DNA from 2 places in the Robertmurraya sp. FSL W8-0741 genome. Region 2 is predicted to be linked to the other one. Evidence: riboswitches for the same ligand, from Rfam matches in the RefSeq annotation. Region 2 holds a riboswitch; the other holds the start of a gene.
What was found. A riboswitch is a leader RNA that binds a small molecule or an ion and turns the genes downstream of it on or off. The one in region 2 is predicted to bind lysine.
Positions count from the first base shown of each region.

Region 1: linked by a shared signal. The riboswitch ahead of NST02_RS08505 (aspartate kinase) and the one ahead of NST02_RS06415 (Na+/H+ antiporter NhaC family protein) in region 2 are both predicted to bind lysine.

Region 1 covers NZ_JBBOQG010000001.1:1,749,585-1,761,660, forward strand. Annotated here, with positions in the region: gene NST02_RS08455 (endonuclease MutS2) at 1-73, shown strand, start outside; gene NST02_RS08460 (DUF350 domain-containing protein) at 121-528, shown strand; gene NST02_RS08465 (hypothetical protein) at 1,020-1,154, shown strand; gene NST02_RS08470 (long-chain-fatty-acid--CoA ligase) at 1,422-3,125, shown strand; gene NST02_RS08475 (TetR/AcrR family transcriptional regulator) at 3,444-4,031, shown strand; gene NST02_RS08480 (enoyl-CoA hydratase) at 4,057-4,830, shown strand; gene NST02_RS08485 (electron transfer flavoprotein subunit beta/FixA family protein) at 4,996-5,769, shown strand; gene NST02_RS08490 (electron transfer flavoprotein subunit alpha/FixB family protein) at 5,857-6,834, shown strand; gene trxA (thioredoxin) at 7,064-7,378, shown strand; gene uvrC (excinuclease ABC subunit UvrC) at 7,682-9,454, shown strand; lysine riboswitch at 9,661-9,841, shown strand; gene NST02_RS08505 (aspartate kinase) at 9,964-11,193, shown strand; gene NST02_RS08510 (YslB family protein) at 11,271-11,714, opposite strand; gene NST02_RS08515 (succinate dehydrogenase cytochrome b558 subunit) at 12,074-12,076, shown strand, end outside.
Region 2 covers NZ_JBBOQG010000001.1:1,329,786-1,341,861, reverse strand. Annotated here, with positions in the region: gene NST02_RS06465 (EAL domain-containing protein) at 1-143, opposite strand, end outside; gene glpX (class II fructose-bisphosphatase) at 413-1,384, shown strand; gene NST02_RS06455 (DUF3055 domain-containing protein) at 1,409-1,675, shown strand; gene NST02_RS06450 (hypothetical protein) at 1,811-2,071, shown strand; gene NST02_RS06445 (YutD family protein) at 2,110-2,385, opposite strand; gene NST02_RS06440 (YhcN/YlaJ family sporulation lipoprotein) at 2,530-3,093, shown strand; gene lipA (lipoyl synthase) at 3,297-4,214, opposite strand; gene NST02_RS06430 (M23 family metallopeptidase) at 4,463-5,452, shown strand; gene NST02_RS06425 (methionine/alanine import family NSS transporter small subunit) at 5,543-5,650, opposite strand; gene NST02_RS06420 (sodium-dependent transporter) at 5,650-7,158, opposite strand; gene NST02_RS06415 (Na+/H+ antiporter NhaC family protein) at 7,490-9,055, opposite strand; lysine riboswitch at 9,219-9,396, opposite strand; gene yunB (sporulation protein YunB) at 9,445-10,191, opposite strand; gene NST02_RS06405 (HD-GYP domain-containing protein) at 10,244-11,350, opposite strand; gene NST02_RS06400 (YunC family protein) at 11,595-11,897, opposite strand.

The DNA.
Region 1 (12,076 bases), 420 kb from region 2:
TTCTGTGAAAAAGATTCGTTTTGGTGATGCTGGAGAAGGAGGAACTGGCGTTACAGTGGTTGAATTTAAATAAAAAATCTCTACTTCTAGTAGAATCTTAAATAATGGGGTGAGTTCAAGATGACCGGTTTTTGGGAGAATATTTATGTAGAAACTGCCGCTTATTTTAGTATTGTTATTTTATGTCTTATTGTGTTTTTAGCCATTTTTGAGCTTGTAACGAGGTATCGAAACTGGGAAGAAATTAAAAATGGGAATTTAGCAGTGGCAATGGCTACAGGAGGAAAAATTTTTGGGATTGTGAACGTATTTAGACATTCTATCTCACAACATGATACGTTATTTACGATGGTTGGCTGGGGAGCCTATGGTTTTTTAATGTTGTTGGTTGGATATTTTATTTTTGAATTTTTCACCCCAAAATTTAAAGTGGATGAAGAAATAGAAAAGGATAATCGAGCTGTCGGATTTATTTCTATGATGATTTCGATTAGTTTATCATTTGTAATTGGTGCGAATATCGCATAAGGAGCGAGTACATTTGGAGAAATTGGCAAAAATTCTTTTTGTTTTATGTGCTGTATTTGTTGTGATCGGGATTATTTATCTTTTATAGTCAACCTCGAGCCTATGGGACTTTCCTTCAAGTATTTCACCTTACCTAATGAGAGTGATCTTTCAACATGAAAACGTATCGCTATTTATATGACATTTTGTGAATTCAAATGGAACTCAATTTAGATCGCGAAGAACATGGGAAGAAGCCTTTTCCTCCTGAGAAATTTGAGAAAGAAGAATGGAAAGAGATTAAGGATGAGTGAGTGCCAAACTCGTTGATTGGAGCGGAAGGCGCTTGACTCCTGGGGGAATAGCGTGACAGCCGAGACCCCGCACGAGCATCCACGAGGAGGAGGCTCGGCGCACGCCCCCCGGAAAGCAAGCGTCTGGAGAGGAAATCAACGTTTTTAGCGCAATTCCAATCCAAAAATGACAAAATCCATCCATAGGGAGCCTTTTCGATGGATTTTGTTTTTTTCGTGATTGCAACTATGAACTTTATTTGTTGCGGCTTAGTTTTTTCACAAGCCTTCCTGCGGAACCAGGTGAAGCGTGAGCAACAGTCGGCCCAATCAGGTGGTTTTATTATCGTTTAAACAGGCATTTGGAAGGCGATGTTGAGTCGGAGAGAAAGCTCTTTCGATAACGCCTTGCAGGAACAAATCAAAACTTAATTGTTCCTGCAAGGTATTGTGCACTTTTGTTTTGCATTAATGGAAGTTATTAATTTCTTAGCGAAAATCAATAAGACACGATTGGCTAAACTGGCAAGCAATATTTGATTGTCACTGAAATGCTCCTATATTATAATTAATGATGAACAATTAGAATGTTCAAAAAATTATAAGAATGGGGGGGCTACTATGACTGATTTGAAACCGTGGCTAAAGTGCTATCCAGAAGAAATTCCACATACATTGACCTACTCAAATGAACCTGTCCAAAACTATTTAAAGAACACAGCTGAAAAAAATCCAAATAAAATAGCCATTCATTTCATGGGCAAGGAGATGACTTACCAGGAAGTGTACTCTGCATCACTTAAGTTTGCCGCTTATTTGCAAAGCTTAGGTATTGAGAAGGGCGATAGAGTTGCGATCATGCTGCCTAATTGTCCGCAATCTGTGATTAGTTATTATGGAATATTGTTCGCTGGCGGCATTGTTGTACAAACGAATCCGCTTTATATGGAAAGAGAAATTGAGTATCAAATGAATGATTCAGGCTCGAAAATGATTGTGACATTAGATATTCTTTATCCGCGCGTCACTAAGGTGATGCCGAAAACTGCTTTGCAGCATATAATTGTAACCGCTATCAAAGATTATTTGCCGTTTCCGAAAAACTTGGTTTATCCATATATTCAGAAGAAGCAGTACGGTTTTTCTGTCAATGTAAAGCATGAGGGAAACCAGCATCTATTTGCCGAAATATTGAGACAGCCTCAAAAAGCATTGCAGGAGCATGAGTTTGATTTTGAAGAGGATCTTGCTTTATTGCAATATACGGGGGGAACGACCGGTTTTCCGAAAGGGGTTATGCTCACTCATAAAAATCTAGCAGCAAATGCATCAATGTGTGAAGCGTGGCTGTATAAATGTAAAAAGGGTGAGGAAGTTGTTCTAGGATTTCTGCCATTTTTTCATGTGTATGGAATGACAACTGTATTGATTTTATCTGTAATGCAAGGAAATAAAATGGTTCTTTTACCAAAATTTGATATGGAAACTGCTTTAAAAACGATAGAAAAGCAGCGTCCTACTTTATTTCCTGGAGCTCCAACGATGTATATTGGCTTGTTGAATCACCCTGATTTACAAAAATATGATCTTTCATCCATTGATTCCTGTATTTCAGGTTCAGCACCGCTCCCTGTTGAGGTACAACAGAAATTCGAGGAAGTTACTGGAGGAAAGCTTGTTGAAGGATATGGCTTGACGGAAACCTCACCTGTCACCCATGCAAACTTTCTCTGGGATCGTCCACGCATAAAAGGGAGTATTGGTGTGCCATGGCCGGATACGGATGCTGCGATCTTTTCTCTAGAGACAGGGGAAAAGCTGCCAGCGGGAGAAATTGGGGAAATATGTATTAAAGGGCCGCAAGTTATGAAGGGTTACTGGAATCGTCCAGAAGAAACAGCACAAACGTTGAAGGATGGTTGGCTGTTAACAGGTGATCTTGGTTATATGGACGAGGACGGCTACTTTTACGTAGTCGATCGGAAAAAAGATATGATTATTGCAGGTGGTTTTAATATTTATCCAAGGGAAATAGAAGAGGTCTTATATGAACATCCAGATGTTGTAGAAGTAGTGGCAGCAGGAGTTCCAGATCCGTATCGAGGAGAGACGGTTAAAGCTTATGTTGTGTTAAAAGAAGGTGCGGATGTCTCAGAAGAGGAATTAGATCAATTTGCAAGAAAGCATTTAGCCTCATATAAGGTACCGAGAATATACGAATTTAGAAACGAATTGCCGAAAACGGCAGTAGGGAAAATTTTGCGCAGATCCTTAGTGGATGAAGAAAAGAAAAAATGGCAAGATGAAGAACAAATAAAGGCATAATGGAAAGGGAAAAACTTGTCCTTTTTTACTATAATAATCGGAAGATATTTTCTTGACATAAAGCAAATACACGTCTATCATAAAATTATGAATGATTATTCATTCATAATTTTCTTTTTTGAATTGGTAACTGAATCGATTATATCATGTGTTTAGATTATAAAGGTTAGAATCTGTGTGAAAATAAAGGTCAAAGCCCTTGTTCATAACATTTTTCCACTAGATGCTTAAAAAGCAATTTAAAAAATTGCTGCCTTAAGGTAAGGATAGATATCACAATGTTACATATGTCTGTGTTTCTTGGAAGGAGAGATCTCGTTGAAAAAGAATAAACCAAAATACAAACAAATTATAGATGCTGCTGTCATCGTGATTGCCGAGAACGGCTATCATCAGGCCCAAGTGTCCAAAATTGCGAAGCAGGCAGGGGTAGCAGATGGTACGATCTATTTATATTTTAAAAATAAAGAAGATATTCTCATCTCTCTCTTTCAAGAAAAAATGGGAAGCTTTGTCGAAAAAATTGAAGAGCAAATTGCAGGAAAGGCCACAGCGGCAGAGAAATTATTAATGATGGTAGAAACGCATTTTAAGATTCTATCCGAAGATCGCCATTTAGCCATTGTCACACAGCTAGAATTACGGCAATCCAACAAGGAGCTTCGCCTGAGGATTAATCAAGTATTAAAAGGGTATTTAAAAGTTATCGACCAAATATTATTGGAGGGTAAGGAAAATGGAGAGTTTGCTGCGGCCTTAAACTTAAGACTTGCCCGGCAAATGATTTTTGGAACAATGGATGAAACAGCGACAACATGGGTGATGAATGATTTGAAATATGATTTACAAGCGCTCGCAGCACCGGTTCACAAGCTGCTTCTAAATGGTTGTCGTGGGGAGCAATAATGGCAAAATATAAGGGGGAAGGTAAATGAACTATTTAAGTTGGTCAGATGAGCAAAATGTCGCGACGATTAAACTAAATCGTCCACCTGCCAATGCTTTGTCTTCAGAAGTCATTAAGGAACTAGCCGAGGTATTAAATGAATTAGAACAAAACGAAGAGATTCGGGTTGTTTTGATTCATGGTGAAGGGAGGTTTTTCTCTGCTGGAGCAGATATAAAGGAATTTACCTCAGTCCAGTCTGGAGAAGACTTTGCAAGGCTAGGAACAAATGGTCAGGAACTATTTGAACGAATGGAGACTTTTCCGAAGCCGATTATCGCTGCCATTCATGGTGCGGCTCTTGGCGGTGGGTTAGAGTTAGCAATGGCCTGTCATTTCAGGCTTGTGTCTGAAACCGCAAAATTAGGGTTGCCGGAATTACAGCTAGGAATTATTCCAGGGTTTGCAGGCTCTCAACGCCTGACTCGATATGTAGGAGCAGCGATGGCTGCTGAAATGATGTTTACAAGTGACCCGATTACAGGTAAAGAAGCAGTCCAATATGGTTTAGCCAATCATGCTTATCACGAAGATGAACTGTTGGAAAAGGCGCAGGCAATGGCGCAGAAAATTGCGAAGAAAAGTCCATTGTCTTTGAAAGCAACAATTGAACTGTTGAATTATTCGAAAACGAAGGAATTTTATCAAGGGGTTAAAAGAGAAGCTGAATTGTTTGGCGAAGTATTCCGCTCAGAAGATGCAAAAGAAGGAATTGCTGCCTTTCTTGAAAAAAGGAAGCCTGTATTTAAAGGTAGATAACTCATTTTATTTCACACTAAATTTTTTGAAAACATTTTCTATTCTATAATTTGAGAGCGTTAACAATTCGTATTGCGTTTAAGAGCTTGCATTCCAAGCCTCTTTAACATAGGAAAAAAGACTTAAACCGAATCATCTATCCGGAATATATTAGGAGGGAAAATCATGAACATCTTTGTATTAATGAAAAGAACGTTCGATACAGAAGAGAGAATTTCCATTGCTGGTGGCAAAATTAATGAGGATGGTGCCGAGTTCATCATCAATCCTTATGATGAGTATGCAATAGAAGAAGCAATTCAGATTCGCGATTCAAAAGGTGGAGAAGTGACAGTTGTTACGGTTGGGAATGAAGAAGCTGAAAAGCAATTGCGGACTGCATTAGCAATGGGTGCAGACAAGGGAGTACTGATCAATATTGAAGATGAGCTTGAAGATAGCGACCAGTATACAACAGCAAAAATTCTTGCAGAATATTTAAAAGATAAAGAGGCCGATTTAATCATTGGCGGAAATGTTGCGATTGACGGCGGTTCAGGTCAGGTTGGACCGCGTGTTGCAGAACTTCTTCAAATTCCATATGTAACGACCATTACAAAATTAGAAATAGATGGTTCGGAAGTGACTATTGTCCGGGATGTAGAAGGTGATTCAGAGGTCATTCAAACAAGCTTGCCTTTACTTGTCACAGCTCAACAAGGCTTAAATGAACCACGCTACCCATCTTTGCCAGGGATTATGAAGGCAAAGAAGAAACCTTTAGACGAGCTTGAACTGGATGATCTTGATTTGGAAGAGGATGACGTTGAAGCGAAGACTAAAACGATTGAAATTTTCTTACCAGCCGAGAAAGAAGCAGGGAGAGTTCTGGAAGGAGACCTTTCCGCCCAAGTGAAGGAATTAGTGGATCTTCTTCATAATGAGGCAAAAGTAGTTTGAGTTTAAGAAGCGTGTGCGAATTAAATAAAGACCTTGTAAAAAAATTATGATGTTAATCTCTGAATCTATTACACAGGAGGAATCGAAATGGCTAGAAAAGTTTTAGTGTTAGGTGAAGTCCGTGACGGACAATTGCGTAACGTATCGCATGAAGCAATTTCCGCTGCCAAGACAGTCGCTGAAGGCGGCGAAGTGGTCGGTGTTTTACTGGGGGATTCAGTTCAGCCTCTAGCTGAAGAATTAATAAAAAATGGTGCGGACAAAGTCGTTGTCGTTGAAAATGAAAAATTGGCCCATTATACATCAGATGGATATGCTCAAGGGTTATTAGCTGTTATCGAAGAAGAGCAGCCTCAAGGGCTTATTATCGGTCATACATCTTTAGGGAAGGACCTCTCACCGAAAATTGCGAGCAAACTTCATTCGGGATTAATTTCGGACGTCACAAGCATTGAAGTAACAGGTGGAAATATTGTCTTTACTCGTCCAATTTATTCAGGAAAGGCCTTTGAAAAGAAAATTGTGACAGATGGTTTGATATTTGCAACCATTCGTCCGAATAATATTGCTCCAATAGAGAAGGATGAATCGAGAACAGGAGAAGTTTCTACTCTAGCGGTTGATATTAAAGACTTGCGAACAATTATCAAAGAGGTTGTTAGAAAAGCAACTGAAGGGGTTGATCTTTCTGAAGCGAAAGTGGTTGTCGCTGGGGGCCGAGGAGTTAAAAGTGAAGAAGGATTTGAACCGCTAAAAGAACTTGCAAATGTGCTTGGTGGAGCTGTTGGCGCATCTCGAGGTGCATGTGACGCAGAGTATTGCGACTATTCATTGCAAATCGGTCAAACGGGTAAAGTTGTAACACCTGATCTTTATATTGCTTGTGGAATTTCTGGAGCGATTCAACATTTAGCAGGCATGTCCAATTCAAAAGTCATCGTGGCGATTAATAAAGATCCAGAAGCAAATATCTTTAATGTTGCAGATTATGGTATTGTTGGGGACTTGTTTGAAGTTGTTCCAATGCTGACAGAAGAATTCAAGAAATTGAAAGTGAATGCCTAAATAATGAAACGAGCGGTGTATGAAACCGCTCGTTTCATTTATATAGGTGGATGTGAAGGACAGCATGAATAGATGCGAGATTTATGGGAAAATTACTTTCGAACAAATTATTCGCATCATAGCATAAACGGTGATATACTGTCGATAGTATAGCTTTACAGAAAATTGCTATGAAGTTGGGCATGTGATCAAATTCATAGCCAGTTCATTTTTAGGAGGTAAATATATAATGGCAATTACAAATGTAACTGACCAAAATTTTGATACTGAAACAGGCTCTGGTGTAGTACTAGCTGATTTTTGGGCACCTTGGTGCGGTCCTTGTAAAATGATTGCTCCTGTCCTTGAGGAGTTAGATTCAGAACTTGGAGAAAAGTTGAAAATCGTTAAGCTTGACGTCGACGATAATCAAGAAACAGCAGCTAAGTTTGGTGTGATGAGTATTCCTACATTATTGGTATTCAAAGATGGGGAAGTTGTAGACAAAGTGGTTGGCTTCCAGCCAAAAGAGGCTTTAGCTGAACGTTTAAACTCACACTTATAAAAATTAAGGCTTCCGGCAGACCATGTCGGAAGCTTTTTTATCGCTTTCGTTTAATGAGTGCATCTTGTCTTTAGCTACAAATAAAAAATCGGTACTTGGAGTTTCTAGCTTTTGGTGAGTTCACTTTGGATTTTTGCCTTGTAAGTTGACCTTGCCTCGAGAATAGACGGGAAGCTTCATCCCGCTGGAACAAAACGAACGATAATTACTGCGCAGGTACGCCCTGCGCTTTTCTTGCAAGCACTTCATTGCTAGTTATGTTATATTTATCTCAAGAATTGCAAAGTTGGGATGAGATTTATGATGAACGACAATTTAAAAAACAAATTAGCTTTTCTTCCAGACCAGCCGGGATGTTATCTTATGAAGGATCGGCAAGGAACAATTATCTATGTTGGGAAAGCGAAGGTTCTCAAAAATAGGGTGCGATCTTATTTTACTGGCTCCCATAATGGAAAAACGCAAGTGCTCGTTAATGAAATTGAGGATTTTGAATATATCGTAACCTCATCTAATATGGAAGCACTTTTGCTTGAACTAAACTTAATTAAAAAACATGATCCGAAATATAATGTGATGTTAAAGGATGATAAAACATACCCTTTCATTAAACTTACAGCAGAGCGCCACCCCCGCTTAATTACAACGAGAAAGGTTAAAAGGGACAAAGGGAAGTATTTTGGCCCTTACCCCAATGTCGGGGCTGCAAATGAAACGAAGAAATTACTCGATCGTATTTATCCTCTTCGCAAATGTGCGACTCTCCCTGATCGTGTTTGTTTATACTATCATTTAGGTCAGTGCCTAGCACCATGTATCAATGAGGTGCCGGAAACGACATACCGTGAAATGGTTGAAGAAATCACGAGGTTTTTAAATGGTGGCTATCAAGAAATCAAAAAAGAATTAACGGAAAAAATGCTAAAGGCTTCTGAAGAGCTTGATTTTGAACGAGCAAAGGAATTTCGTGATCAAATTGCGCATATTGAGTCGACAATGGAAAAACAAAAAATGACGTCAACTGATTTTACTGATCGAGATGTATTCGGTTATGCAGTAGATAAGGGCTGGATGTGCGTCCAAGTTTTCTTTGTCAGACAGGGGAAGCTGATTGAACGGGATGTTTCACTGTTCCCTTTTTATAATGAACCAGAAGAGGAATTTCTAACCTATCTGGGCCGTTTCTATGATGAGGCAAGCCATTTTAAACCGAAAGAAATTCTTTTGCCAGAAAAGGTCGATGAGGAACTCGCGGAAAAACTTTTAAACGTAAAGATAACAAAGCCAAAACGCGGTCAAAAAAAGAACCTCGTCAAGCTTGCTGAAAAGAATGCAACAATTGCGTTAAAGGAAAAATTCTCTCTTGTGGAACGGGATGAACAGCGCACGATTAAAGCTGTTGAACAATTAGGAAACGAACTGGGCATTTCGATTCCACGGCGTATTGAAGCTTTTGATAATTCAAATATACAAGGGACAGATCCAGTCTCAGCACTTGTTGTTTTTATTGACGGAAAGCCGGCAAAACGGGAGTATCGCAAATATAAAATCAAATCAGTCAAAGGTCCCGATGATTATGAATCAATGAGGGAAGTGGTTAGACGGCGGTATTCGAGAGTATTAAAGGAACATTTGCCGCTACCAGATTTAATTATAATTGATGGTGGAAAAGGACATGTAGAAGCAGTTCGGGATGTGCTTGAAAATGAACTGGGATTAGATATTCCTCTATCGGGTTTAGTAAAGGATGACAAGCACCGGACGTCACAGCTTTTATATGGCAACCCTCTTGAAATCATTCCTTTGGCAAGGAACAGTCAAGAGTTTTATCTTCTGCAAAGAATTCAGGATGAGGTACATCGATTTGCGATTACCTTCCATCGTCAATTACGTGGAAAAACCGCTTTCCAATCCATTTTGGACGGCATACCAGGAATTGGAGAGAAGAGAAAAAAGCAGTTATTGAAGTATTTTGGATCTGTGAAAAAAATGAAAGAAGCACCGGTTGAACAGTTCAGAGAACTGGGAATTCCAGCGAATATAGCAGAGAACCTATATAAAAAACTACAGGAATGACGTTGTTTTCATAAAATAGCTGTGCTATAATTAGGACAATTTTATATCGCTATCACTTGTTAATTGCTGATCTCTAAAATTTTTTTGTAAATGTCCAAAATCGACATTTACATCTAAGAGGTAGTTCAGTAATACAAATTTATTTGTACGGTACTTTTCAAATTTTTTAGAAGTGATCTAAAAGCAAGGAAAGGCCGAATTAATAAAGTGAAGGTAGAGGTGCGGACACGAAGAGTAAGGGCTTGGAGAAAGATGAGTTTCGAAGAAAAGTCTTGAAAGGGGTGGGCCGCCGAAGTGAAGAAAGGCTCATTCCTTTTTTTGCTGGTTCTGTGACTGAATAGGTGCAGAATTGTCAAGACTTGTTTGTCTTGGAGAGCTATCTTACTTTGCGAAGACGTAATACCTTGTTTTTTTACGTTGTTACAGCGCAGCAGTGAGATAATATCTCACTGCTTTTTTATTGCCTGTTCAACTATGATGGACATACTGGGAAGAAAGAAGGGAACGGCATGGGATTAATTGTACAAAAGTTTGGGGGAACCTCTGTAGGAAATTCAGAAAGAATTCTCAATGTGGCAGAAAGAGTCATTGAGGAAAAGAATCGTGGCAATGATGTTGTCGTAGTAGTCTCTGCTATGGGCAAAACAACAGATCAGCTTGTGTCGCTTGCAGGGGAAGTTACATCTAGTCCAAGCAAAAGGGAAATGGATATGCTTTTAACAACCGGGGAACAAATTACAATTTCGCTGTTAGCGATGGCATTACAACATAAAGGCTATGATGCGATCTCATTTACCGGCTGGCAAGCGGGGATTGAAACAGAACCGGTATTTGGGAATGCTCGTGTTCTAAATATTGAAAGCACCCGCTTACAAGCTGAACTTGCAAAAGGAAAAGTTGTCATTGTCGCTGGCTTTCAAGGGGCTACGGCCGATGGAGAGATAGCTACATTAGGGCGTGGAGGGTCTGATACGACAGCGGTTGCGCTTGCGGCAGCATTAAAAGCGGATAAATGTGATATTTATACGGATGTTACAGGGGTTTTTACGACTGATCCTCGCTATGTAAAAGGAGCTCGAAAATTACTCTCGATCTCCTATGATGAGATGCTAGAGCTTGCTAATTTAGGTGCTGGAGTTTTGCATCCGAGAGCGGTTGAGTTTGCTAAAAATTATCATGTTCCTTTAGAAGTACGCTCCAGTATGGAAAGGGAATCAGGAACAATCATCGAGGAGGAAGGAAAAATGGAGCAAAATTTAGTAGTACGGGGGATTGCCTTTGAAGATAAAATTACAAAGGTTACCGTATTAGGTTTATCCAATACATTATCAAGCTTATCAACGATTTTTACGACATTGGCGAATAATCACCTTAATGTTGATATAATTATCCAAAGTACAACGAACAAAAATACAACAGATTTATCATTTTCTATCCATTCAGAGGATCTAAAGGATACGCTGCAGGTTTTAGCGGACAATAAGGAAAGTCTAAAATATGAGAATGTGCAATTCGAATCAGATCTAGCAAAAGTATCAATTGTTGGTTCAGGTATGGTTTCAAATCCAGGTGTTGCTGCGAAAATGTTTGAAGTGCTGGCAAATGAGTCTATTGAAGTAAAGATGGTCAGTACATCTGAAATAAAGGTTTCAACTGTTGTAGAAGAGGGAAATATGATCCGTGCTGTAGATTCATTACATCAAGCTTTTGAATTAGCAGGTACAACAGTGAAATCATAAAAGAAAAAAGCCAAAAAGCATGCTAGTGCTTTTTGGCTCCATTTATGAACAACTGGTTATCGATTAATAGAGGTATGCTATTCGATCGTATCTTTATTGTCCCACTTTATCGTGAACACAACTTTTTTGGCTCGTCTCTTTGGATGTTCATATGCTTCAGCAACGACATTTTTTTGAGCTTCAACCTGTTGAGCTAAAAATCCTGCTTCCAGTTGAAAGGTAGAGATTTCTTTTTTTCGAAGTCTTTCGGAGATTAAAGGGCTTGTCAATTCTACTAGAAGCTCATTTTTTGACTCTTCTTTAATGGTTAAGTATCCCCATCCAGCTTTTTCGAAGAAATCGACTGTTTCATCGAAACTATTTAGTGGGAATTTACGCGCCAAATCTTTACCGGCCCAATAAAGAATGGCGGAAGTTTCTTTTCCGAGAAGACTTGGTATTAAAATTTCTCGAATCAGTTCATACCCAAATGCTGGAACATTTTTGGGTTCTGATGGATGTGTATTTTCAGAAGTAATCATTTCAGTCAATGCTCTCCCCTCTTTCTATGATTCTATTATATACATTTTTGACTGTTTTACGCACGAAATATAAAAAAACAATCGTCAGTATATTAGCAAATTTTGTTATTCTAATATATCGAAAAAAAGTGACACAAATGCGGGGATATTTTGTTTATATAGTCGAAAGATTTTGTTTTTATAGGGTATTTTGTGTATACGTTTTCTTGACGGTCTTAGAGGGAGAGAGTAAAATGGACTTGTCACATAATTGTAAAAAATTATTCGACATTTTTTCAATTTAGCTGATACATATTCTCTTTAAGGGGAATAGGGAGAAGTGACCGCTAGAGCTTTCAAAATTTAAAGGGGGTAAATTTATG
Region 2 (12,076 bases):
CCTTGCTTAAAAGCCAATTTGACCCCTTCAACAACAGGATTTCTAACGATAAACTGTGGGGGAAAATAACGCAGTCTCTTAAATGGCAAAACAATTCTTGTCCACTTCAGTACATTTGTACCAATATCTTTAAGTTGAGCCAATGGGATCAGTCCTCTCAAGTGTTCACATCGATGCTAACGATATTGTAGCACAATTTTAGTATTGCGTATATTTCCCTTCTTTGTGAAAGTCTACTATTTTTACAAAACAAAAGCATTTAAAAGTTGTGAATCATTTGTCAAGAATAGCAATGTTGAATGGCCTTTTTTTTGTTAAGATAGAGAAGTGAAATAAAATCACAATATACGATTGTGGATAAAATGTGAAGTGCTGACATATTACTGGAAAAGAGTTGAATGGAGGAAAGGTTTTGGAACGTGAGCTAGCATTGGAAATTGTCCGAGTAACCGAAGCGGCAGCATTGGCATCTGCCGGCTGGATGGGGAGAGGAAAGAAAAACGAGGCCGACGAAGCAGCAACAAATGCCATGAGAAAAATGTTCGATTCTGTTAATATGGATGGAACCGTCGTCATTGGTGAAGGAGAATTGGACGAAGCTCCGATGCTCTATATTGGAGAACGACTAGGGACAATGACAGGGCCAAAGGTGGATATCGCGGTTGATCCGTTAGAAGGAACAAGTATTGTAGCAAAGGGTCATAATAACGCAATGGCTGTAATAGCGATTGCTGATAAAGGAACATTGCTCCATGCACCAGATATGTATATGGAAAAAATTGCAGTTGGCAAACAAGCGGCAGGGAAAATTAGCTTGCTTGATCCGATCGAAATAACGATTGATATAGTAGCAAAAGCAAATAACAAACGTGTTCAAGATCTCACTGTTATCATTCAAGAACGAGAACGCCATGAGCAATTGATCGAACGAATAAGAGCGAAAGGCTCTCGGGTCAAGCTTTTTGGTGACGGTGACGTTGGAGCTGCAATCGCCACGGCATTGCCACAAACCGGAGTCGATTTATTCGTCGGAATTGGCGGAGCACCTGAAGGAGTAATTTCCGCCGCTGCCCTAAAAGCACTCGGCGGAGATATGCAGGCACGATTAGTGCCTCATTCTCCTGAAGAAGAACTGAGATGCATAAAGATGGGTTTGCAAGAACCTCGACAATTATTATTATTACACGACTTAGTCTCAGGGGATGACGCAATCTTTGCAGCAACTGGAGTTTCTAATGGAGAGCTATTAAATGGAGTGCGTTTTCTTGGTGGCGATTTAGCTGAAACTGACTCTATTGTGATGCGCAGTAAAACAAAAACGGTTAGATACATTAAAACGCATCATCATCTTGAGAGTAAACCACACTTACTCATGTTTACTTAATAAGCGAAGCAAAGGAGGGGTATTATGTCAGAAAGATTTTACTTATATAACGATTTAGTCGATACAAAAACTCGGTTTGTAAGTTTTATGGGAGAAAACAATCGATTCGATTTAGCGATTATTCAATCTGATCGTCATTATGGAAAACAAATCGTCCTTGATATGCAGGGAAGCCGCTATGCTATCATCGGTCCAGATGACTTAAAAGAAGAAGGCTATTTAGAGTATGCATTCCAATTATCCGAGGAAGATGCGGAAGAATTAAGGCAGTTTTTATATGAAGTGATTTAACATTCATGGGGTTGTCAAAAAAGGCAGCCTCTTTTTTTCTTGGAACTCCCACATTACAACACTAAGAACAGCAAAAGTTACCTTTCCTTTTTACAAATAATTAGTTAATACTACGAGAAAGGAGAGTGATTTAAAGTGGCGCACAAGAGAAATGAACAATACCAGGATTTTTCCAATGTCGAGAAACAACGGGAAGTTATAAATGCGGAAGAGTTCCCTGAAGGGCCTTTCGGATCGCCGATTGCTCAGCAAAAACCAGTGCAAAATAAAGATGGTGACTGGCAAAAAGGGCAACGCTCTAACAGTGGTTTTACGTATGAAAATCGAACACTACATGAGGATACTCCACGACAAATGGAGGGTTCCCATCCTATCCACGATAAAAAGGATGAATAGAAAAAAGAGCGACCAGTGTGTCTTCACTGGTGCGCTCTTTACCCCTGTACTTTCCTTACAACAAAATAAGAACAGCCAAAGTTACAAAATTCATAAATATATTCCGTCAATGTGCTGATTTTTGTATCAAAAGTTGCTTTTTGATTTTTATCATCATAAAACCCTTTTAGGCGAAGTTGACCATAGCCCCAATCACCTACTATATAATCGTATTTACTTAAAATATCGCTATATCTGCCTTGAAAAGCCTCTTCGTTAAAACCTTCTCCTCTTTCCTCAATGATCTCGTAGCATATATTATTGATGCAGATCAAACCCATCACCTCTTTTTGACACACTATGTTCTCATTATATACTGTCTACCGCCTTTTTCACAATAAGGGTATAAATTTGAACTTGATTAATTTACTAAGTGAAAAATTTCTACATTTGTTCATACTACAAATGTGGAGGTGTAGATGATGAATAAACGTTCTCTTATCGTTAGTATCGGTTTCCTGCTTTTATTAGCTGCATGCAATAACGACTCAGCAGTGGAAGGGCTTTATAATGAAAGTGGAAATACGATTAATGTTAATGACCAGCGTGCAGATATTTATAATAAAAATGGAAAAAATGAACCGGAAGATTTCGGCTATGTTCGCCATCAAAAAGCACCGGTAACCGGGACAAATGTCGCAAATGATCACTATGCAGCGATGGATCGAGAAAAGACTGCTGATATCATAAGCAAGCTATGTACGGATATTCCTAATGTAGATGATGTCTCTACCCTTGTAACAGGAGAAGAAGTGATCATTGTTTATGCAACCGATTCTGATAATCGCAAGGAAAAAGCCGATCAAGTTAAAAAAACAGCAATGTCTGTCGTTCCACGTTGGTTTGACATTTTTGTCACCGATAATACTGCTTTAAGAAAAAATGTTGAAAGCTTTGCTACGATGGACTCTGATAGTCGAAAAGCCGAGTATGCCATTGATCAACTGATTAAAGAAATAAAGAAATCACCTCAAGGACAGTAGCAACAACAAAAAGCGTATGAAATACTTTTCAAACTATCTTAGATGAAGCACGATAATAGCAAACAATGGTCACAGCACTTCTAGTGGCTCGTCAGAGTGATCACGACTTGCCCTAAAATAAAAATTACCATGCAAAACCAACGAAATTGCTCGTTTCTTAAAACAATAAAAAGAGTTCAGCTTCAAAGCCGAACTCTTTTTATTTATGCTTCATTTGCTTGTTGCTCTGCAAGCATTTGCTTATGCTTCGCTGCTTCATTTACTTGCTCATCTGCATGGTATGATGAACGAACAAGTGGACCTGCTTCACAATGGCTAAATCCTTTACTTAAGGCAATTTCTTTTAGCTCTTGGAACTCATCTGGGTGATAATATTTGATTACTGGCAAATGCTTCTTTGTTGGCTGTAAATATTGTCCAATCGTCATGATATCGACGTCATTTGCACGTAGATCATCCATTGTTTCAATAATTTCTTCCTTCATTTCCCCTAAACCAATCATTAAGCTTGATTTTGTCGGGATGTCTGGATTCATTTCTTTTGCACGCTTTAAAAATTCTAAAGAACGCTCATACTTTGCTCTGGCACGAACTCTTGGGGTTAACCTTCTAACTGTTTCAATATTGTGGTTGAGGATATCTGGTTTTGCATTCATTAATGTTTCCAGATTTTCATACACTCCGCCCATATCCGATGGAAGGACTTCAATGCTGGTAAAAGGACTTTTTCTGCGTATCGCTCTGACAGTTTCAGCGAAAACAGCCGCTCCTCCATCCTTTAAATCATCACGTGCAACCGCAGTTACTACAACGTGCTTTAAATTCATAAGTGCAACAGAATCAGCGACTCTTTCTGGCTCTTGCCAATCGAGCTCTGTTGGCAGTCCCGTTTTTACAGCGCAGAACCGACAAGCTCTTGTACATGTATCACCTAAAATCATGAAAGTTGCTGTTCGTCTTACAGCCCAGCATTCATGAATATTAGGACATTTCGCTTCTTCACAAACTGTATGAAGGCTTTTTTCACGCATCATTTTTTTCAGACCTGTATAATTCTCGTTTGTGTTCAGCTTTATTTTTAACCACTCAGGTTTACGTAATTGCTCCTGCTTCTGACTCAATTTCTACACCATCCCTTTAATGATCAGTGTTTATATGTACCAAAATACTACTCATGTCACTTTATCATACTGAAAAGCATCAGACAAGAAAGTTGTTTTTATTGTCCTCTATTACCATTTATTGATATTTATTTATTCCAATCAATGTCACAAACTAAGTTATGTGAATCACTTAAAAGAAAGCGGCTTTGAAATTATTCCTAACTCCTTACTTATTTAGGATAGACCATTTTTAAAGGAGGATTCTTGTGCGCTATTTTCGATTAATTTTGCCCATATTCATATTTTTCCTGTTAATTAGCTTCAGCCCCGTTCAAGCAAAAGAGGAAGAGAATGTATATAATCAAAGAATGAATCTCTATAAAAGTGTAGAAGCAGTTACCAATATTCCGTGGTACTATATGGCTGCTGTCGATCAGTATGAGCGCAATATTCGCAACGCAAGGCGTGATCTCCCTGACACAGATGGAGTTATCGGTATTTATTTTAAACCTGAAGAGTGGGTCGGAATATTAAACCCAAACCTGGAGGATCAAAATCTTACCTCAATCAAATTTTTTAACGGAATGGGCTATGATGGAAACGGTGATGGGAAAGCTGATATGAACGATGATGAAGATGTCATCCATGCTTTTGCTCAATACCTTCTGACATACGGAGTTAATCATGACAATATAAAAATCGCATTATGGGATTACTATAAGCGGGATAAAACGGTCGGAATCATCATTGACAAGGCGAAAATTTATAAGCATTTTGGCAGAATTGATCTGGAAGGCCATGCCTTCCCCGTTCCTTTAAGAAGCAATCATAGCTATAAAAATACATGGGGAGATGCACGAGGCTGGGGCGGTCGAAGAATTCATGAAGGTACAGATATCTTTGCCGATTATGGGGTTCCAGTACGGGCGACATCCTACGGGATAATTGAAATGAAGGGATGGAACCGCTACGGAGGTTGGAGAGTAGGTATTCGTGACATTCATAATAACTATCATTATTTCGCTCACTTAAGCGGATTTACTAAAGACTTAAAGCTCGGACAAATTGTTGAACCTGGCATGCCAATTGGTGGTGTGGGCAGTTCTGGTTATGGCCCACCAGGAACATCAGGGAAATTTCCGCCTCACCTCCATTATGGAATGTATAAGGATAATGGCTATACAGAATGGTCGTTTGATCCATATCCACACTTAAGACTTTGGGAAAGACAAGAACGGCAAAAGGCTAGAAAATAACGATGATTTACATTTCGGTAGGAATGAACAGAAAAACCAAAAAACAGGCAAAAGGCTGCATAACCTTTTGCCCGTTCCTATTTAATCGATTTATTTAGCCTGTCTTGCTTTTTTCACGGCATGAAGTATACTTGCCCCTAAGCCTCCCCAAATAATGACCATACCGACAACCATCATGACAATTGAACTTACCGACATTATTTAGAGACCCCCTTTTGTTCAGGTACAGATTGCATATTTTTTTGCCACTTAAATGTTGAAAATACAATCCCTAATATCACTGCTGCAACTGCGACTCCCCATCCAGAATAGAGAAGGAAGCTAGTTGGATAACCTTCATAATTTTCTTTAATATTCGTAATAATATTTTGAACCATCATAAATCCTAGTACAATTGGTGTGATAATGCCTAAACTTATATTCCACCATGTACTAATGCGAATATCGGAAATGTTGTTTGCATGATCCCGGATATTCTTAAGTTCTTTTAAGAACCAAGCAACTACAATAACTTCAACAAGACCTGCAAGTGCAACACCAAACTGGTTAATAAAGTAATCAGCCGCATCTAAGAAGTTTAGTCCGCCTCTTGTCGCATAAAGTATGGAAATGAGCGCTGCTAATCCACCACCAATAGCCACCGACTTTATTCGAGATACTTTAAACTTATCTTCTACTCCCGCAACAAAAGTTTCAACGATTGAAATTAATGATGTTAATCCTGCAAGAGATAAACAAATAAAGAATAGAGAGCCAAAGAATCCATTTAATGCTGGAAATTCATTAATAATCTGCGGGAATACGACAAACGCCAATCCCACACCACCGGCGACCACTTCATCGATACTAACGCCTGCTTGAGTAGCCATAAATCCAAGAGCAGCAAATACCCCAATACCTGCTAGCAATTCAACACTTGAGTTGGCAAAACCGGTAATAAATGCGTTATTAGTTATATCTGTTTTCTTCGGAAGATAGCTAGAATACGTAATCATAATAGCAAAAGCAATAGATAAACTAAAGAAGATTTGTCCATATGCCGCTACCCATACCTGAGGATTGGCAATTTGACTCCAATTTGGCTTGAAAAAAGCTTCTAGCCCTACGGCAGCTCCTTCTAATGTAACCGAACGAATTACTACGATTAAAAATAATATAACAAGTGCTGGAATCATTACTTTGTTTGCTACTTCAATTCCTTTTTTGACTCCCTTAAATAAAATACCTAATGTAATGATCCAAACAAGTATTAATGGAATAAATACGCCTGGAACAATCCCTCCAACTGTCCCTGGATCACTATACTGTAAATATTCTCCAAACAAAAATCCTTCGGTGTCACTTCCCCACTTTAAATCAAAAGAAAATACAGTGAAAGAAAGCGCCCATGCAATAATAACCGAATAATATGTGGCAATCACAAATGAGATAGCGACCTGCCACCAGCCCAACCATTCAAACTTTTTATTCAAACGTGCAAATGTTAATGGGGCCGAACCGCGATATTTATGGCCCAGAGTAAATTCCATGATGAGTAGAGGAATCCCAGCTGTCAGTAAGGCAAACAAATACGGCAGGAAAAATGCCCCTCCTCCATTTTCATATGCAACTGCCGGGAATCGCCAAATATTCCCTAAGCCAACAGCAGAGCCAATTGCGGCTAAAACGAAACCTGCTCTTGTCCCCCATTGCGGACGATTTTCCATAGTCCTTTCTCCCTCCCATGACGAATCCATCCTTTTTCCTTAATTCAATGAAGAATGGAAACTTTTTATATTTTCAGACTATTCACTTTAACTAAAATTAGTATAGCTAGTTTTTTTCTATCTGTCAAAACATTATTTTAGAAAAAGTAATAATTCTTCTAATAAAGTATTTCTTTCTTTTGATTATTATCGTAAACAAACTGATTTCTCCAATAAATCTCTATTCTTCCATTCGTAAAGTTATGTTACGGAGCACGCAATTTTAAGCAGCCTTTCGAATCCAGCAAAAAGGAAGACGAATCCACTCATCTTCCCTTTCACTTCTTTCTATCTATTTCAACACTTCCTTGTTTTGATTGCCAAATAGAAAATAAAATACCCCTAAAAGAATCGCGACGACTACAAGTGCAACAAGTGTACTTCCTGTAAAGCCGATGAAAAGATATCCACATGCAGCTATAACTGCTGATATGATTGCATACGGCAACTGAGTTAACACATGATCCATATGATTTGAACCAGCTCCCGTAGATGACAGAATAGTCGTATCAGAAATAGGAGAACAATGATCTCCAAATACTGCACCAGCCAAAACGGCTGCCATTGCCGGCAATAAAAGTGTTACATCAGTAGAAACTGCAATTTCACCAGCTATTGGCAACAGAATCCCGAAGGAGCCCCATGATGTTCCAGTAGCAAATGCCATGATACCAGCAATAACATAAAGAATAACTGGTAGAAAGGCAGTGTTCATTTGCGAATTTTCAACAATTCCAGCTAAATATTTACCTGTTTCCAATTGGCCGACAAGATCAATAATCAACCACGCAAATAGAAGAATATAGACTGCTGGCAGCATTGACTTTATTCCTTCTACAACACCAATTGAAAAGGTACTTCCCGAGATTCCTTTTTTCACAGTCACTTGACGGATATACAAAAGCATCGTAACGGATAATCCAATTAGACCACCATATAATAGGGACGCAGCCACATCTGTGTTTTCAAATATGGCGAGAAGAGCTGCTTTTCCCTCCACTGCATTTGCTCCTGTCCAGAGCATAGCTCCTACTGTTCCAACAATTAATGCAATAATTGGCCATACAAGATCGCCAACCGTACCGTTAGTGCTAACTGGTAAATCTTCTTTCAACTCTCCAGGAATGGATTTTTCCGGATCATATAATTGTCCTGCTGTAATTGCTCTCTCTTCGTGAAGCTTCATCTGTCCCAAATTGATATTTCGAAACATCACAAGGAAAACTATTGCAAATGTAGCCCAAACGTATAAATTCATTGGAATCATTTGAATAAAAGCGGAGAATGCAGTGTATTCCGTAATCTGATGTGTAGCAAAAATAGATCCGATAATCGCAATAATATAAGCTCCCCAGCTTGAAATAGGCGAAACAACACAAACCGGTGCAGATGTCGAATCAATTAAATAAGCAAGTTTTGCCCTGGAGACCTTCTGACCATCTGTAATTGGTCTCGAGATTTGCCCTACAGCCAGAGCATTAAAATAATCATCAATGAAAATAATAATTCCTAAAACAACTCCAACTAGCTGAGCTCCAGTTCTTGTACGTACGCGCTTCATTGCCCATTCTCCAAAAGCACGGCTTCCACCAGAAATAGATATGAATGCCGTAATCATTCCAAGAATAAGCAGGAAAAAAATAATATAGACGTTCCAAGTATTAAGAGCCCCATTATCAATAAATATTCCCTTTATGGCCTCAAGAATAATCAGCAAAGTTTCACCAATCTTAAATTCCGCCAGCAAAAATGCGGCAGCAACAATCCCTACCCCTAACGAGAGCAGTACCTTTCTTGTTAAAATAACCATTATTATTGCTACAATTGGGGGTAATAATGAAAAAAATGTGTTTGACATGTTTGTTCCTCCTCTGTTAAATGGAGGGAGCCTAAGATAATGTCATTTAGTACTTAATTCCAGCTCCGTGGAATTGACCCAGATGGTTCATCCTATAACAAAAAAAGAGTAATGATAGAAAAACTCTATCATTACTCTTTGCTGTAGTAATTCGTTTCTCCATCCGACCTGTAGCTCCCCATTATGGATATCCCATAATGACAGTGTTACCCTTATTCAAAGTAACCCCAGTAATAAAACGGTGACACGTCATATTACTTCGGCACAATCTCCTTTCACCTATGCTCAACGTTGTCATCCTCACATAGCCTACTCTTAAATTATGCACCTCTACCCCACCGAAATGATAAGGTTTATGAAATTATGTTTCTAATATAACATTCCATCCCTTACTCGTCTACTGGTAATTCTATGGAAGGAAGAGCACCTTGCCCACCATTATTATAATACAGCGGTACGTCTCCTTCTAAAATTCCTAACGCAATCGGAATCCGTTGTTCTAATGTTGCCACTTCGGTAGCAAACGGGATGATGACTTGAACATTAACCTTCAACCTTATAATCACTTCAATATAAACATTATTGATTCCGACTTCCTTAAATTCTGTTTCAATATTGGATTCCATATCACCAATTGCCGTAAATTGGATAGGGATTCGTGGACCCAAATTCCCTAACAGAGCATTATTTGTCGCTTGCCCTAATGGTACGTAGTAAACAATACCTTTGCCATTACTCGTTTCAACTTGTTCAAATTCAAATTCTGAAATCCTCTGCAGCTCTTCTAAATCTCCTTCCTCCGCTTTTTTAATATTATTCAAAATTAAGCGAGTCGTATCTCGTAACATCGAATAAATTTTCGCCGTATCAAAATTCGTAAGAGACGTCTCCGTGTCTTTTGTAATAACATCATTAATATCGACAACGGATCTTTCCAACAACGCTTCATTAATAATCAGTGAAGCAATCTGCCTTGTTTGCGATTCTGCATAAGACATAAGCGTTGGCTTCAATCCTTTATTAATGATCCACAGCCCCGCTACTGTTGAAATAGTAAAAAAAACAACCGTTAGAAGGAGCACATATTTGAACGGCAACGGACCTCTTCGGGGTAGCCGACCGCGAAACTTAGCCAAAAAAAATCCCCCCTTTACAAGCTATATGTATGCTGTAAAAAGAAGGACTATCTCAATTTGCTGAATCTTTTACATGAAATGTTGTATCACAGCCTGTAATGACTAACGAGAGCTCATCTTCCAGATTGATTTCATAAGGTGAAACGCTTCTTCCCTGTTCTTCAATGATTCTTATAATTGGACGATCACTAACATGGGCGTTCTGTTTCGCTACAACCCCTATGCGACCATCACTTAGTGTTACCGTTAGTCCGACTGGATAAATGGCAATAGAACGGCGAAATGCCTTCACGATTTCTTCATCAAAAAGGGTGCCAGCTCCAGCAAATAGAATCTCCAATCCATTATGTGGAAGCATCGCCCCTCGATAAATACGATCGGATGTAACGGCATCAAACACATCTGCCACTGCAATAATCTTAGCATAAAGATGAATTTCATCGGCTTTTATTCCACGGGGATAGCCGGAGCCATTTAGTCTTTCGTGGTGCTGATAAGCACAGTGGGCGACTAATAATGAGACGGTTTTAACATTGCGCAACATATCAAAGCCATCTTCGGCGTGCTTCTTAATTTGTTTAAATTCCTCCGCTGTTAACTTTCCTGGCTTAAACAAAACCTCTGTTGGTATTTTCATTTTTCCAACATCGTGTAAAATTGCTCCCAACCCAAGAACTTCAAGGTCTTTCGTTGATAAACCGAGCTCCTTCCCAATAGCTAAGGAATATAATGTTACATTAAAGGAGTGGGTAAAAATATAATCATCATAAGTGTAGACATCAGATAACAGTGACAATAGGTTTTCATCATTCTCAATTTGGGCATATAATTCACGAATAATACCTGTCAAGATTTGTGAAGCTTTTTCAATCACAACTGAACCAGGTAAAGTTTTTACTGCTCTTATTTGCTGAAATGTTTCTTGAATGGACGAAATCGCTTTTGTTTTTAACTCTCTTGGAATAACGTCTTTATAATCAATATCACCTGTCTGTGCATCTTTTACATAAATATATGGAATCCCGATATCTAATAACCGCTGGATCAGGCTTTCTTGCAACTGAACACCTTCGCTTAATAGAATCTGCCCTTTGTCATTATATATGGATCGCGCAAGGATGGCCCCAGGTTCCACAGACGTTGTTGCTACATATCTCATGTCAAACTCCATTTCTGGTACTTTTTTTGTTTGCCTTTATTCTACCATATCCTTTCATTTATAGTCGCTCATCAGACTATAGCACTGTTTTTTCACGTAATTTGTCAAAATGTGTGAGAAATGGTAAAAATCATCCTGCTCATGAACGGATGGTTTTTATCTGTTGACAATCGGATGCTAGTACTCTCTGCCAACCGCTGACATTTTGATATGGCGTCCTTAATCATGGGTTTTAAAAAAATCATTACACCATTTTTAATAATGCATCTTTTCCGATCATACCTTTGCGAATACCTAGTGCTTCCGCTTCATAAGTAACCGATTCAAGCGGGGCTTCTAGTAGCTGCTCGATCGTTTTCACTCCGACCGCACGACCAGCAATTACTTTCCTATCCTTAAGCTTTTCATTTAATAACGCAACGTCCAATGCACCGCACATAATATAGCCTTTATCACTCGTTACAACAAGCAAATTGGTTTTAGGTAGAACAACAGACACGCTTAAAAATGTATGATCTCCAATTTTAATCGGTGATAAATCAATCATTTTCAACGCTCCCTTCCTCTCTTTCATAATCTATGCAAGGAGTAGGAAAAGCGTGTAAAATATTAGGCTCCCGTTTTCTGTAAATCCTTGATAGATTAACGGGAAGCCGATTAAATTTAAGATGAATCTAAGAATATGTACAACCGTTTTGCTGGCCATTCAAATTCATAATGGTCCGA